DNA from 3 places in the Phytobacter diazotrophicus genome. Region 2 is predicted to be linked to each of the others. Evidence: predicted binding sites of a transcription regulator. Region 2 holds the regulator's gene; each other region holds the start of a gene.
The links. The regulator CRP, encoded in region 2, controls carbon source genes, mostly activating them, when cyclic AMP is high. The targets are predictions, from matches to a motif close to ATGTGANNNNNNTCACAT.
Positions count from the first base shown of each region.

Region 1 (5,533 bases), 310 kb from region 2:
AAGTATTCCAGGATCTGAATCGCCAGCTTACGCCCGACGTTAAGGGTGTCGCGGAAATCCGCTGCGCTGGTCGAACCGTGAATCGGATCGCGGTCGCGGATCATACTGGCGAAAGCGACAATCCGATCGTTGCGGTAATAACGATCTTTGACGATCGCCGTTATCAGCCCTTGTTGTGCCGCCTGGCGCAACACGCTGCGCATCACCTGCTCATCCGCGCCCGTCTCACGCGCTAAATCACGCACCCACCAGGGTTCGTCGCCGAACAACGGCTCGGCACGCTGCCAGATGGCGGCCTGCTCGTCGGTAAAGCCCGCTTTATGATCCGGCAGATGCAGCCAGCCGTGGTGGCTGTGGATCTCGCCGCTGTCGCGCATCTGCTCAATCAGCGTCAGCACCAGCGCTTCATCTTCCATCGGCAGCGCCATACGCCGTAAACGTTCGCGTCCAGGACCGGGTTCATCCGCATGCTGATCGTGATATTGGGCAAGTGTGGCGAGCAATTTACGCTGCCAGCCTGCGGCCACGGGCGCACTGAGCAGGTTGTCTCCCGCACGAATAAACCCAGGCTCGCTCACCAATGCCTCAAGCCCGGTATCGTTCAACTGCCGCGCCCAGGCAAAGGCCGGAAGGTTCACCGCCCCGCGTTGCAGATGCACGGCCAGCGCCTGCGCATCGCTTTCTGTTGCCGCCAGTGCGCCAAGCCACTGCTGATACTCCTGTTTACGCTTGCCGCGACGCGGTGGGTGCAACGTCACCACGCGCGCGCCTGCCAGCGTTTCACGCGCGGAAATGTCCCGCAGCACCAGCCTGTCGTTATCGGCCAGCCATAACGGCGTATCAAGCACCAGCTCCGCCAGGTTGTTATCCAGCAATGATACGCGCCCGGTGATATGACTCGCAGCATGGTGAATATGCAGCGGTTGCCACTGGGTCAACGGCGTATGGGTTTGCAGCGCCACAATGACACGCTCCGAAGGTTCGGGCGGCGTGACGGAAAGCAGCCAGTCCCCACGGGTCAGGGCCTCTTTTTCCGCATCACCGGCGATATTCAGGGCGATGCGTTGCCCGGCATACGCCCGCTCGGTCGGCTGATTTTGGGCATGCAATCCGCGCACGCGCATCGGCTTATTCACCCCGGTGAGCCACAGCGTATCGCCCACGCGCACTTCACCCGACAGCGCGGTTCCGGTCACCACCAGCCCCGCCCCTTTCACCGTAAACGCCCGGTCGAGCGCCAGGCGAAAACGTTGATGCTGCGGATGCGCACGCGCAGGCAGTTGCAGCAGGTGCGCGCGCAGTTCGTCAATGCCACGCGCTTCGGTTGCCGCCGTCACAAACAGCGCCGCCTCTTTCCAGCCAAAGTCGTTTAACGTCGCCAGTACCTCGTGGCGGACGGCATCAATACGCGCCTCATCCACGCGATCGGCTTTGGTCAGCGCAACAGTCAGCGCCGGGTTACCGGTGAGTTGCAAAATAGCCAGATGCTCGCGGGTTTGCGCCATCACGCCATCGTCGCAGGCCACCACAAGCAGCGCATGGTCGATACCGCCCACACCTGCGAGCATATTGGACAGAAACTTCTCGTGGCCCGGCACATCAATAAAGCCTGGCACGCTGCCATCCGGCTGCGGCCAGTAGGCATAGCCAAGATCGATGGTCATACCGCGCGCTTTCTCTTCCGGCAAACGGTCAGCATTCACGCCGGTTATGGCCTGTAGTAATGTCGTTTTGCCGTGGTCGACGTGCCCGGCGGTGGCAATAATCATTTCAACAACATCTCCAGAAATCGGGGTTCATTCTCAAGACAGCGTAAATCCAGCCATAAGCGGCCATCAGAGATCCGCCCCAGCACCGGCTCTGGCAGGTTACGCCAGGATGCAGCGAGCGCTTCCAGGCGACGCCCGCTGCCGTCACGCGGGGTAAACGTCAGTGCGGCGCTGGGCAGCCTGTCCACCGGCAAGGAACCGCTGCCGATTTGCGATAAACACGCTTCCACACGCAGGTCAAACGCATCGTAATGGTCGGCCAGCACCCCGGCAAGGCGCAACGCTTGCTGGCGAATCTCGTCTGGTTTTCGCGTCAGCAAACGCAGGGTGGGTAAATTGTCCCGCAGCTTTTCCGGGTGCAGATACAGACGCAGCGTCGCTTCCAGTGCTGCCAGCGTCATTTTATCTGCCCGTAGCGCACGCTTGAGCGGGTGGCGCTGCAACTGCGCGATCAGCGCTTTTTTCCCCACAATGATGCCCGCCTGCGGGCCGCCAAGCAGTTTATCGCCGGAAAAACTCACCAGACTCACGCCTGCGGCAATCAGTTCCTGCGGCATCGGCTCTTTTGGCAAACCATAGAGACTTAAATCCACCAGCGAGCCGCTGCCCAAATCCGCAATCACCGGCACATTTAACTCATCACCGAGCGTCACCAGCTCCGCTTCGTCTACCGTTTTGGTAAAGCCTTCAATGTGATAGTTGCTGGTATGAACCTTCATCAGCAACGCGGTATTGTTGTTGACCGCCTCACGATAATCTTTCGCATGGGTGCGATTGGTGGTGCCGACTTCATGCAGAAAGCAGCCCGCCTGGCGCATGACATCCGGAATACGAAACGCGCCGCCGATCTCCACCAGCTCGCCACGAGAGACCACCACCTCTTTACCACTGGCCGTTGCCGCCAGCATCAGAAGAGCCGCCGCTGCATTGTTATTGACGATGCAGGCATCCTCCGCGCCCGTCAGGCGGCAGAGGATATCGGCGAGCGCCTGGTCGCGGTGCCCGCGCCCGGCGTCATCCAGCGAATACTCCAGCGTTACGGGTGAACGCATCACCTGCGCGACGGCGTCGATCGCCGCTTGCGCCTGTAACGCGCGCCCAAGATTGGTGTGTAACACGGTGCCCGTCAGGTTGATAACCGGGCGCAGCGCGCTGACATTTTCATCCAACAAGCGCTGGTACGTTGCCTGTGCCCAGTCATTACACCAGACGGGCAGAACCTGGCGCTGGCGGACGTCATCACGGGCTTCGTCCTGCAACTGGCGCAGCGTCTGCGCCACACGGTTATGCCCAAATTCGGTCAGTAACAGAGTGAACGCCTCATCACGTAACAGGCGATCGGTTGAGGGGATCTGGCTGTAAAGCGAGTGATTTTCCGTTGTCATGAAATGGCCTGGCTGAGGGTTGCCCCCTCCCGTTGGGAGAGGGGTTCGACATGAGGGGGATTGTACAGCGACTTGGTTCAGCCTGACATAACGGGCGTCAATCCTTTGGCGGTTCTGTGCGCGCAAAGCTTTCACGCTGAAAGAGATTTTCCACCATTTTAACCAATTGCGGACGATCCACACACCAGCCAGGGGAGACACGGCGGAAATTGAGATAGCTAATGGCGCAGGCAATGGCGATAGTGGCGAGGTTCATCTCATCAACGCGTAATGCCCCTTCGTTGATATAGCTCTCCAGGGTGTCGAGGCCGCGATTGATTTTTTCGCGCTGGCGTAAGAGCTCCGTTTCCGATTGCTGGGCCACCGGACGCGCTTGCTCACGCACGGAAACCAGCGCCGCATCCATAATACCGTCCGCCAGCGCTTCAATCTGACGAATTTTCAGCGCGGCTTTGGGATCGGCAGGCAGCATGGCCGGAGCGATACCCAACAGATCGATATATTCGGCAATGATCGGCGAGTCGTACCACACTTCACCGTCATCGGTTACCAGGGCCGGTACTTTTCCCAACGGGTTGTAATGCGCCACGCCGTTAATGGCGTTATAGGGCTGTTCATTCACAAATTCGAAGGTGATGCCCTTCTCGAGCAGGATGACCGATATTTTTCGTACAAAAGGGCTGGTATAGCTGCCGATAAGTTTCATTGCCTTCTCCTCTTCGCCAACAAAACAGTAAGTATGTACTACCCGACCAAAGCGCGCGCTGACCATTTCATAAATGTGAAAACTGCTCTGACTATAGTGCGTTACGCCTTGCCTTCGAAGCCGCGCAAAAAGTGAAAGGGAATTACAGTGGCTCAGGCCAGGAAAAACCACAGTTTGCGACCGATCACACTCGGAAAACTCCTGGCAAAAATATCTTGTGATTTAGATCACAAACAAACAACAAACTCACCGCTAACAATTGTGATTAACATCACATTAACAGGCGCATAGCGGTGAAATTTTAGCCTTTGTTCTTTTTTTACACATAATTTTTGTGACGAATATCACTTCATTGGATGGTATACCCCCTGCATTAACGTGATCTCCATCACACAAATTAGCACCATCTGGACAGTTCATCGATTCGGTGCGAGATTTCGCAGCACAGATCATGGGTCCGGCTACCTCTGCCGCCACGTTAACAACAAAACCTCGGGCTTCCGGCCTGTGAGATAGCAAACATAAGAAGGGGTGTTTTATGTCATCCGATATCAAGATCAGAGTGCAAAGCTTTGGTCGCTTCCTCAGCAACATGGTAATGCCCAATATCGGCGCGTTTATCGCGTGGGGTATTATTACCGCATTGTTTATTCCTACAGGATGGTTACCAAACGAAACGCTGGCGAAACTCGTCGGCCCAATGATTACTTTCCTGCTGCCGCTGCTGATCGGTTTTACCGGTGGTCGTCTGGTGGGCGGCGATCGTGGTGGTGTGGTAGGTGCAATCACCACCATGGGTGTTATCGTCGGTGCTGATATGCCGATGTTCCTTGGTGCAATGGTTGCCGGTCCTCTGGGCGGCCTGTGCATCAAGAAATTTGACGCTGCTGTAGACGGTAAGATCAAATCCGGTTTCGAAATGCTGGTAAATAACTTCTCCGCTGGCATCATCGGTATGATCCTGGCACTGCTGGCGTTTAAAGGCATCGGCCCTGCGGTTGAAGTTCTGTCCAAAGGCCTGGCTGCTGGCGTTAACTTCATGGTGGCGCACGACATGCTGCCGCTGGCGTCTATCTTTGTTGAACCGGCGAAAATCCTGTTCCTCAACAACGCCATCAACCACGGTATCTTCTCGCCGCTGGGTATTCAGCAGTCTCATGACCTCGGCAAGTCTATCTTCTTCCTGATCGAAGCAAACCCGGGTCCGGGGATGGGCGTTCTGCTGGCGTACATGTTCTTTGGTCGTGGTAGTGCTCGTCAGTCTGCTGGCGGCGCGGCTATCATCCACTTCCTGGGCGGTATCCACGAAATTTACTTCCCGTACGTGCTGATGAACCCACGTCTGCTGCTGGCGGTAATCCTCGGCGGTATGACTGGCGTGTTCACGCTGAGCGTGCTGAACGGCGGCCTGGTTTCTCCGGCTTCTCCGGGTTCCATCCTGGCCGTACTGGCAATGACGCCGAAAGGCACTTACTTCGCGAACCTCGTGGCTATCTTTGCTGCGCTGATCGTCTCCTTCGTTATCTCCGCGATTCTGCTGAAAACCAGCAAAGTGAAAGAAGAAGACGACGATATCGAAGCGGCTACCCGTCGTGTACAGGACATGAAAGCACAGTCTAAAGGCGCTACCCCGCTGACCGCTGGCGACGTGACCAACGACCTGAGCCACGTTC
Region 1 is NZ_CM125428.1:145,339-150,871, reverse strand. It holds gene selB (selenocysteine-specific translation elongation factor) at 1-1,769, opposite strand, end outside; gene selA (L-seryl-tRNA(Sec) selenium transferase) at 1,766-3,154, opposite strand; gene ACS0RQ_RS00725 (glutathione S-transferase) at 3,252-3,860, opposite strand; gene ACS0RQ_RS00720 (PTS mannitol transporter subunit IICBA) at 4,399-5,533, shown strand, end outside.
Region 1: the regulator CRP is predicted to act here: its motif matches at 4,120-4,137, upstream of ACS0RQ_RS00720 (PTS mannitol transporter subunit IICBA).

Region 2 (5,533 bases):
CGGCTTTTCACGGGTGTATCAGCACTATCTGCTCAACCTGCTGAAAGCCAATGCGTCGCGCAAATTAAAAGCCTATCCGGGTTCCTTACCCATTGATTTACGGCAATTGAAACGTCTGCGTCGTCTGCGCGATTTTGATGATGCGATTACGGCGCGTATCCATGGTTTTGCCGATGCGATTGACTATTACCGCCAGTGCAGCGCCATGCCGCTGCTGAATAAAATCAGCAAACCGACGCTGATCATCCATGCTAAAGATGACCCCTTTATGGATCAAAATGTGATCCCCGATACGCAGACATTACCGCCGTCGGTAGAATATCAACTCACCGAACATGGCGGTCACGTGGGGTTTGTGGGCGGCACGTTACTCCACCCGGAAATGTGGCTTGAGAAACGTATCCCCGACTGGCTGCAAACTTATCTGGAAAGCTAAATGATTATTCCCTGGCAGGACCTGGCGCCTGAGACGCTCGACAGCCTGATTGAAAGCTTTGTCTTGCGTGAAGGCACCGATTATGGTGAACATGAGCGCTCACTCGAACAAAAGGTCGCCGATGTGAGACGGCAACTTAAAAACGGTGAAGCCGTACTGGTGTGGTCAGAACTGCACGAAACCGTCAACATTATGCCGCGCTCGCAGTTTCGCGAGTAACTCACTGGCGGCTGGCTTCGTCTACAACAATGGTTTACTCAGGGAGCTGCTATGTCCGCTAAACATCCGGTTATTGCCGTAACAGGTTCCAGCGGTGCGGGAACCACCACCACCAGCCTCGCGTTTCGCAAAATCTTTGCTCAACTGAATTTGCATGCCGCCGAGGTTGAAGGTGACAGTTTTCATCGCTATACCCGCCCTGAAATGGACATGGCAATTCGTAAAGCCCGCGATTTAGGTCGACATATCAGCTATTTTGGCCCGGAAGCGAATGACTTCGGCCTGCTGGAACAAACGTTTATTGAGTACGGACAAACCGGCACAGGCCAGGCACGAAAATATCTGCACACCTACGATGAAGCCGTTCCCTGGAACCAGGTTCCCGGTACGTTCACCCCCTGGCAGCCCCTGCCGGAGCCAACGGATGTGCTGTTTTATGAAGGGTTACACGGCGGCGTGGTGACGCCCCAGCACGATGTCGCCCGCCACGTCGATCTGCTGGTAGGCGTGGTGCCCATCGTCAATCTCGAGTGGATGCAAAAGCTGGTACGCGATACCAGCGAGCGCGGTCATTCCCGTGAGGCAGTGATGGACTCGGTGGTTCGATCGATGGAAGACTACATCAATTTCATCACCCCACAATTTTCCCGCACCCATATTAATTTCCAGCGCGTGCCGACGGTGGATACCTCCAACCCGTTCGCCGCCAAAGTGATCCCATCGCTCGATGAGAGCTTTGTGGTGATTCATTTTCGTAATCTTGAAGGGATCGACTATCCCTGGTTGCTGGCGATGTTGCAGGGTTCGTTCATTTCACACATGAATACGCTCGTGGTGCCTGGCGGCAAAATGGGGTTAGCAATGGAGCTGATCATGACACCGCTGGTCCAACGGCTGATGGAAGGGAAGAAGATTCAATAGGCCTCCAGCCGACACAACTTCTGCCTCCCTCTGAAGCCCCGGTAAACGCAGCGCCACCGGGGAATGTGTCGGATACGCGACGCTTATCCGACCTGTGTTCTCAGGCCTCAATCACCTCATATGAATGCGTGATTTTCACCGCTTTCTCCAGCATTAATGCCACGGAGCAATACTTCTCGGCAGAGAGATCCACCGCGCGCGATACCGCCGCCTCTTTTAGCTCTTTGCCGGTCACGATAAAGTGCAAATTGATATGCGTAAACAGACGCGGAGCCTCTTCACGACGCTCTGATGTCAGCTTCACTTCGCAATCTTTCACATCGTGGCGGCCTTTTTGCAGAATAGAGACAACATCGATAGCGCTGCATCCCCCTGCGGCCATCAGCACCATTTCCATCGGGCTTGGGGCTTTGTCGCCTGAGTTACCATCCATCAGGATCTGGTGCCCGGACGCAGACTCGCCAAGGAACGTTAAACCTTCTACCCATTTCACACGAGCTTGCATTTTTAATTCACTCCGGAGTTACAATTTTCTTTACAGATTACGCGCACATAAGAAAACTCGCAACGGAAGGCGACCTGCGTCAAGCTGAAGCGAGACACCAGGAGACAGGCGTTAAAAGCTATGCTAAAACAATCACGATGCTACAGTGATACATTGACGTTATGCATGTATGCAGAGGACATCACATATTACAGGCCGCAGGCATGTCTGACGGTCCACTTCCCAGGTATGGGGAAGATAGATTGCAACCCCGGACGCGATATGTGAATCCAGCGTCTGGAGCCAGCTTATAACAGAGGATAACCGCGCATGGTGCTTGGCAAACCGCAAACAGACCCGACTCTCGAATGGTTCTTGTCTCATTGCCACATTCATAAGTACCCGTCGAAGAGCACGCTGATTCACCAGGGTGAAAAAGCGGAAACGTTGTATTACATCGTCAAAGGCTCAGTGGCTGTGCTAATCAAGGATGAAGAAGGTAAAGAGATGATCCTCTCTTACCTTAACCAGGGAGATTTTATCGGTGAACTGGGTCTGTTCGAAGAGGGTCAGGAGCGCAGTGCATGGGTACGCGCTAAAACCGCTTGTGAAGTGGCCGAAATCTCCTACAAAAAATTCCGCCAGTTAATTCAGGTGAACCCGGATATTCTGATGCGTTTGTCTTCCCAGATGGCGCGTCGCCTGCAGGTCACCTCGGAAAAAGTCGGTAACCTCGCCTTCCTTGATGTAACGGGCCGTATCGCACAGACGCTGCTGAATCTGGCGAAACAACCGGATGCAATGACCCACCCGGACGGTATGCAAATTAAAATTACCCGCCAGGAAATTGGTCAGATCGTTGGCTGTTCCCGCGAAACCGTCGGCCGTATCCTGAAAATGCTGGAAGATCAAAACCTGATCTCCGCACACGGTAAAACCATTGTCGTGTACGGTACACGTTAATTCTCAAGCGGCGCATCGCCCTTAACGATGCGCCGTTTTTGTCTCTCTTCCCCATGTGGCGCAGGCTGATTTATCACCCCGAAATCAACTATGCACTGCGACAAACGCTGGTGTTATGCCTCCCTGTGACCGTGGGTCTGATCGCGGGTCGTCTCGATCTTGGTCTGCTGTTTTCTCTCGTTCCCGCCTGCTGCAATATTGCCGGTCTGGATACTCTGCATAAACGTTTCTTCAAACGCGTCATTATCGGCGGCACGCTCTTTGCGGGCAGTAGCCTCACGGTACAGCTATTACTGACGCAAAATATTCCGCTACCGCTGATTCTGAGCGGATTAACGCTCTTGCTCGGCGTCACAGCAGAAATCAGCGCATTACACGGGCGGCTTCTACCCGCCTCGCTCATTGCCGCCATCTTTACTCTCAGCCTCGCCGGTAACATGCCCATCTGGGAGCCGTTGCTGATTTATGGGCTGGGTACCCTGTGGTACGGCGCATTTAACGCCTTCTGGTTCTGGTTGTGGCGAGAGCAACCGCTGCGTGAATCCTTGAGCCTGCTGTATCGCCAACTGGCAGACTATTGCGAAGCGAAATACAGTTTACTGACGCAGCACGTCGATCCAGAAAAAGCTCTTCCGCCACTCCTGGCACGCCAGCAAAAGGCGGTGGATATGATTAGCCAGTGTTACCAACAACTGCATATGCTGGCGGCAAATAACAACAACGACTACAAGCGGTTACGCCGCGTCTTCCAGGTGGCGCTGGACTTACAGGAACATATTGCCGTCAGTCTCCACCAACCGCAGGAAGTGCAGGAGCTGGTCGAACGCAGCCATGCCGAGGAAGTTATCCGCTGGAATGCGCAAACCGTTGCCGCGCGGTTACGGGTCATAGCCGATGATATTCTTTATCACCGCTACCCCAAACGCTTCAATATGGATAAACAGATTGGCGCGCTGGAGAAAATTGCCCGCCAGCACCCGGATAACCCGGTTGGGCAGTTTTGCGCCTGGCATTTCAGTCAGATAGCCCGGGTTTTGCGTACCCAGCGCCCGCTCTATGTCCGTGATCTGATGGCGGAGAAGCAGCGCCGTTTGCCCCTGATCCCGGCCCTCAAAAGTTATCTGTCGTTGAAATCCTCCGCCTTACGTAATGCGGCACGCATTAGCGTCATGCTCAGTATTGCCAGCCTGATGGGTAGCGCGCTCCATCTGCCTAAACCTTACTGGATCATGATGACGGTGATGTTTGTTACGCAAAACGGTTATGGGGCGACACGCGTGCGCATCCTGCACCGGGCGGCAGGCACCATGGCCGGGCTGATCATTGCCGGCGCGACGCTGCACTACCACGTACCGGAAGGCTTCACGCTCACCGCGATGCTGATCGTCACGCTGGTTAGCTATCTGATTATCCGCAAAAGCTACGGCTGGGCGATGGTGGGTTTTACCCTCACCGCAGTCTATACGCTCCAGTTGCTTACACTGAATGGCGACCAGTTTATTGTTGCCCGTCTTATCGATACGTTGATCGGCTGCCTGATTGCTTTTGGTGGCATGGTCTGGCTGTGGCCTCAATGGCAAAGTGGTCTGTTGCGAAAAAATGCTCATGACGCGCTGGAAACTTACCAGGATGCCATTCGGCTGATCCTGAGCGATGATCCCCAGGCGACGCCGCTGGCCTGGCAGCGCATGCGGGTAAACCAGGCGCATAACGCGCTCTTTAACTCGCTTAATCAGGCCATGCAGGAGCCGGGTTTTGATACGCGTTATCTGGCAGACATGAAGCTGTGGGTCACGCACAGTCAGTTTATTGTCGAACATATTAATGCAATGACCACGCTGGCGCGGGAGCACACCATGCTCACGCCGGACCTGGCCCAGCGTTACCTGCAGTCCTGCGAAATTGCCCTGCAACGTTGTCAGCAACGGCTGGAGTATGATGGTCCGGGAAGTTCAGGAGATGTGAATATTCTGGAGGCGCCGGAGAGCATGACGCATGGCCCAATGAGCACGCTGGAGCAACATCTGCAACGGATACTGGGGCATCTGAACACCATGCACACCATTTCGTCGGTGGCATGGCGTCAGCGCCCACATCACGGCATCTGGTTAAATCGCCGCTTGCGCTCTTAAGGGTTAACCACTTTGGCTACTGCTTTGGCAAAGCGCAGCATACCTTCTGCGATATCGTTCTCTTCAATGATAAGCGACGGCGCAAAACGCATTACGTCAGGACCGGCATTAAGCACCATCAGCCCTTCATTTGCCGCCGCGTAGAGGAAATCACGCGCACGGCCTTTGTACTGCGGTTTCAGTTCCGCGCCAACCAACAGACCCATGCCGCGAATTTCGCTGAACAGGTCGTACTGCGCGTTAATGTCTTCAAGATGCTTAACGAACAGTTCGCGTTTCGCATTGACGCCATTTAAGACCTCTGGCGTATTAATGATGTCGAATGCCGCACCAGCAACAGCACAGGCCAACGGGTTACCGCCGTAGGTTGAACCGTGG
Region 2 is NZ_CM125428.1:455,292-460,824, reverse strand. It holds gene ACS0RQ_RS02115 (hydrolase) at 1-436, shown strand, start outside; gene ACS0RQ_RS02110 (YheU family protein) at 437-655, shown strand; gene ACS0RQ_RS02105 (phosphoribulokinase) at 707-1,576, shown strand; gene ACS0RQ_RS02100 (OsmC family protein) at 1,677-2,081, opposite strand; gene crp (cAMP-activated global transcriptional regulator CRP) at 2,391-3,023, shown strand; gene ACS0RQ_RS02090 (YccS/YhfK family putative transporter) at 3,077-5,155, shown strand; gene argD (bifunctional acetylornithine/succinyldiaminopimelate transaminase) at 5,152-5,533, opposite strand, start outside.

Region 3 (5,533 bases), 2.2 Mb from region 2:
AGTCAGCGGTTGTGGCAATTGCATGTGCTGGCAGCGGAAACGCTGGTGAACCACTTCGCCCCACAGATGGCGTCCGGGGGCAGGATCGTGGTTATCGGTAGCCGGACATCGCGCGGCGCGGCGGGACGATCGCAGTATGTTGCTACCAAGGCGGCGCTGGTGGGAATGGTGCGCAGTTGGGCTGCAGAGCTTGCGCCGCGAGGTATCACGGCTAACGTGGTGGCGCCGGGGGCGACGCAAACGCCGATGCTCAGCGCGCCCGGACGCGAAAGCTCGCCACCTAATATGCCGCCCATCGGACGGTTGATTAAACCGGAAGAAGTGGCCGCGCTGGTGGGATTCGTCCTGTCACCGGACGCGGCGGCCATCACCGGTCAGGAACTGGTGATATGCGGCGGCGCATCGCTTAAGTAACCCAAAAGGGGTGACACTGTCACCCCTTTAACTTTCTCAACAGCTTATTTTTAACCACGCAAATAGACTTTGCCAATCAGATAAGTGGTGGCCTGGCCGCCAATCAATACCCTTTCGCCACGCGCTTCGCAGCGCAGTTCACCGCCACGGGCTGAGAGCTGGCGGGCCTGCAAAACAGTCTTACCGAGCTTATCCGCCCAGTACGGAATCAGCATGCTATGAGTCGAGCCGGTTACCGGATCTTCAGGTACTGATTCACCCGGACAGAAAAAGCGACTGACAAAATCGTGCTCGTCGCCCGGTGCGGTAATACAGACCATTTTGTTTAAGGGGATCATCGCGGCGATATCCGGGGTAACGGCTTCGACCTGCTGTTGATTGTCCAGCACCACCATGTAATCGCGTGCCACACGCACCTCTTTAGCCTGGGTGATACCGAGCGTTTCAAACAGCAGCGCAGGCGGCGTTTCCACCTTTTCTGTTTGCCAGGCCGGGAAGTCCAGCGTCAGCCAGTCACCTTTGCGACTTACGGTAAGCGGGCCAACAAAGCGGGTAGTAAAGTTAATATGCGTCTCGGGGTAGTCCAGATATTCGAAAATCACATGGGCTGCGGCAAGCGTGGCGTGACCACAAAGGTTGATTTCATACTGCGTGGTAAACCAGCGCTGCTCGAAACCGTCGTCGTTACGAACAAAGAAGGCGGTTTCCGACTGGTTATGTTGTTGCGCCATTTTCAACAGCACGTCATCAGGTAACCACTCCGTTAGTGGACAAACGGCGGCGGCGTTGCCGCCAAACGTACGGTCACTGAACGCGTCCACCATGTAGAAGTCGATTGTATGCATAGCCTTTCCTCTTGTTTTCCTTTTTGTTTTAGTTCGTTTTTCCCTTGTATTGCTTTTTGTTTCAACTGGCATCGTTGTGCCCCGCCGAAAAATGAGACATTGATCACAAAAAGTTTGTATTTTGAGCAGAATTAGATCTAAGATCTGCACATCTTCTTCTCCTGCTACCGCTCCCAAAATATATGACAACACAAATGGTTTCACGAAAAGTCGCGTGGCTCCGGGTGGTGACGCTTGCCGTTGCTGCGTTCATTTTTAATACCACTGAGTTCGTGCCCGTGGGGCTGCTGTCGGACATCGCGCAAAGCTTTGACATGGAAACACCGCAGGTCGGTATTATGCTGACGATCTACGCCTGGGTTGTGGCGCTGATGTCGCTGCCGTTTATGCTGCTGACAAGCCAGGTGGAGCGCCGTAAGCTGCTGATTGGCCTGTTCGTCCTGTTTATTGGGAGCCATGTTCTCTCCTTCCTGGCGTGGAATTTCCATGTGCTGGTAATAAGCCGCATCGGTATCGCTTTCGCCCATGCCATTTTCTGGTCTATTACCGCCTCCCTGGCCATTCGCCTCGCCCCGGCAGGCAAACGCGCACAGGCGCTAAGTCTTATTGCTACCGGTACGGCGCTGGCTATGGTACTGGGTATTCCGATTGGTCGCGTCGTCGGGCAATATTTTGGCTGGCGTACCACCTTCTTCGCCATCGGTTTTGGTGCGCTGGTCACCCTGCTGTGTCTGATCAAACTGTTGCCGAAACTGCCCAGCGAGCACTCCGGTTCGCTGCGTAGCCTGCCGGAACTGTTCCGTCGCCCGGCGCTATTGTCGATTTATTTGCTGACGGTCGTGGTGGTTACCGCCCACTACACCGCCTACAGCTATATTGAGCCGTTCGTGCAAAATGTGGCGGGCTTTAGCGGTAATTTCGCCACCTTACTGCTGCTGATTCTCGGCGGTGCGGGGATCTTTGGCAGCGTGCTGTTTGGCAAGCTGGGCAATAAACATGCCTCCGGTCTTATTAGCGGCGCAATTGGCCTGCTGCTCATTTCGCTGTTGCTGCTGCGCCCTGCGGCAGGCAGTGAGATGAACCTTGCCGTGTTGAGCGTCTTCTGGGGTATCGCGATTATGATTATCGGCCTCGGTATGCAGGTGAAAGTCCTGGCGCTGGCACCGGACGCGACTGATGTCGCCATGTCACTGTTTTCGGGCATTTTCAATATCGGGATTGGCGCGGGCGCGCTGGTCGGTAACCAAATCAGCCTGCAATGGTCAATGTCAGCCATTGGCTATGCGGGTGCCATTCCGGCGCTGGCCGCGCTGGTCTGGTCGGTCGTGATTTTCCGTCGCTGGCCGGTATCGCTTGAAGAAAGGCAGCAACCGCACCATATGTAATGCCTCACCGTCAGCGGGTCGCAGTTGCGCTACCGCTGACGGTATTTATCTCCCCGCATCAGGCACTGGCGGCCATCAGCGTAACGGCTGTCACATCAGGCAGCGGCGTGGTAGGTCGTAATGATTTCCAGCACGCCATTAATGATAAACTGCACCCCCATACAGACCAGCAAAAAGCCCATCAGACGAGAAATAGCCTCAATTCCACCCTTTCCTACCAGCCGCATTATCGCCCCGGAGCTGCGCAGACACCCCCAGAGGATCACCGCCACGGTGGCGAAAATCAGTGGTGGCGCAATCCACAGCACCCATTCAGGAAAAGCGTTGCTTTCGCGCACGGTCGACGCGGAACTGATGATCATCGCAATCGTCCCCGGCCCGGCAGTACTCGGCATCGCTAACGGCACGAAAGCGATATTGGCCGTCGGTTCGTCTTCCAGCTCTTCCGATTTGGTTTTGATCTCCGGCGCTTCATGCATTTTTTGCGGCGGGAAAAGCATACGAAATCCGATAAAGGCCACGATAAGCCCACCGGCGATACGCAACCCCGGAATCGAAATCCCGAAGGTGTTCATCACCACTTGCCCGGCATAATACGCCACCATCATGATGGCAAAGACATAGACAGAGGCCATCAGCGACTGGTGATTGCGCTGGGCGCTGTTCATATTGCCGGCGAGCCCTAAAAAGAGCGCAACGGTGGTGAGCGGGTTTGCCAACGGCAGTATCACCACCAGTCCAAGGCCAATTACTTTCAATAAATCCATCATCTAATAAGGCTCTCCAGGGCCAACAAACGTACCGGAGAGTATATCTTCATCGCGACCTGCCCGGCAGTGGCTTTGCTTATCTCTTTATTAATTAAGAAAAAACAAAGACATAGCTAACGCAAAAAGCAGACATAACGCGGCTTTAGCAAATCGTGGCATACGCTAATTCATTCAGTTGACTTATACTTGCCTGAGCAATAATATCTGCCGTGACTAATATACTTGCCGGGGCAACCACTGTGAAAAGCACAAGTGATCTGTTTAACGAAATCATTCCACTTGGTCGCTTGATCCATATGGTTAACCAAAAAAAAGATCGCTTACTTAACGACTATCTCGCGCCGCTGGATGTCACCGCCACGCAGTTTAAGGTGCTCTGTTCTATCCGCTGCCAGGGATGTATCACCCCGGTCGAATTAAAAAAGATCCTCTCTGTCGACCTTGGTGCGCTTACGCGCATGCTTGACCGACTGGTCTGCAAAGGCTGGATCGAAAGAAATCCTAATCCGCATGACAAACGCGGCGTGCTGGTGCAATTAACCACCGACGGCGCCGCGTTATGTGAGCAATGTCATCAATTAGTAGGGCAAAACCTGCATCAGGAATTAACAAAAAACTTAACGGCAGAAGAAGTGGCAACTCTGGAGCACTTGCTCAAGAAGATCTTGCCGTAACGAAAAAGAGGTATGACGATGTCCAGACGCAATACTGACGCCATCACTATTCATAGCATTTTGGACTGGATTGAAGATAACCTGGAATCGCCGCTCTCACTGGAAAAAGTGTCAGAGCGTTCGGGTTACTCCAAATGGCACCTGCAACGGATGTTTAAAAAAGAGACGGGGCACTCCCTGGGACAGTACATTCGCAGCCGTAAGCTGACTGAAATCGCACAGAAGCTGAAAGGCAGTAATGAACCGATCCTGTATCTCGCGGAGCGCTATGGGTTTGAATCGCAACAAACCCTGACGCGCACGTTCAAAAACTACTTTGACGTGCCGCCACACAAGTATCGTGTGACAGAAATACCCGGAGAGTCTCGCTATCTATTTCCGTTAAACCACTGTAATTGCTAATCGCCTGTTTTAAAGACGTATCGAGGAAATCATGAAACGTATTGCCTGTGCCGCCCTCACCGTGATGGTGTTACTGACCGGCCAGAGTTATGCGGAACAATTCGCACACACTGCGAAACAGAACCCACGTGACACAATGGTAATGCCCACCTCCCATGAACAGTCGCCTTTCGACTTTAACCACATGGGAGCCGGGAGTGATAAATCCGACGAATTGGGCGTGCCTTATTACAACGAGCGCACCTAATCGTTTTGCCCCGCCTTCGGCGGGGCTTTTTTTATCTCTTACGCCTGAACTGCCCGACGTAAGCGAAAACCAAACACATTGATGTACAGCCCCGCCATAATCAGCACCGCCCCGCCAAGTTGCAACAGGGACAACGACTCACCCAGCAGTAGCGCGGCACTGGCCATCCCGACCACCGGCACCAGCAGCGACAGCGGCGCCACGCGCCAGGTTTCATAACGCCCAAGCAGCGAACCCCAGATACCATAGCCGACAATCGTCGCCACAAACGCCAGATAAACCAGCGACAGAATAGTCGTCAGGTCAATACTGACCAGGCTTTGTCGCATCGACGCCGGGCCTTCAAAGACCAGCGATGCCACCATAAAGGGAATAATCGGAATCAAGGCGCTCCAGACCACCAGCGACATGACCGGCGGGCGTGAGCTGTGGCTCATGATTTTTTTATTGAAGATATTGCCGCAGGCCCAACTGAACGCCGCCGCGAGGGTAAGGGCAAAACCGATCATCGGGATGTGTTGCCCGCTCAGGCTGGCCTCAATCAGCACCAGCACGCCGAAGACCGCCAGCGCAATGCCCGCCAGTTGTTTCCCCTGCAGACGTTCGCCGAACACGCCTGCGCCAAGGATGATAGTGAAAAACGCCTGCGCCTGCAGAACCAGTGACGCAAGGCCCGCAGGCATGCCGAACTTGATGGCGCAAAACAAGAACGCAAACTGCCCGAAACTGATGGTCAGACCGTAGCCCAACAGTAAGCGTAGTGGCACTTTAGGGCGCGCAATAAACAGCAGTGCCG
Region 3 is NZ_CM125428.1:2,648,002-2,653,534, reverse strand. It holds gene ACS0RQ_RS13060 (SDR family NAD(P)-dependent oxidoreductase) at 1-414, shown strand, start outside; gene ACS0RQ_RS13055 (PhzF family phenazine biosynthesis protein) at 465-1,259, opposite strand; gene ACS0RQ_RS13050 (sugar transporter) at 1,442-2,644, shown strand; gene ACS0RQ_RS13045 (MarC family NAAT transporter) at 2,740-3,414, opposite strand; gene marR (multiple antibiotic resistance transcriptional regulator MarR) at 3,654-4,088, shown strand; gene marA (MDR efflux pump AcrAB transcriptional activator MarA) at 4,107-4,490, shown strand; gene marB (multiple antibiotic resistance protein MarB) at 4,522-4,737, shown strand; gene eamA (O-acetylserine/cysteine exporter) at 4,776-5,533, opposite strand, start outside.
Region 3: the regulator CRP is predicted to act here: its motif matches at 1,351-1,368, upstream of ACS0RQ_RS13050 (sugar transporter).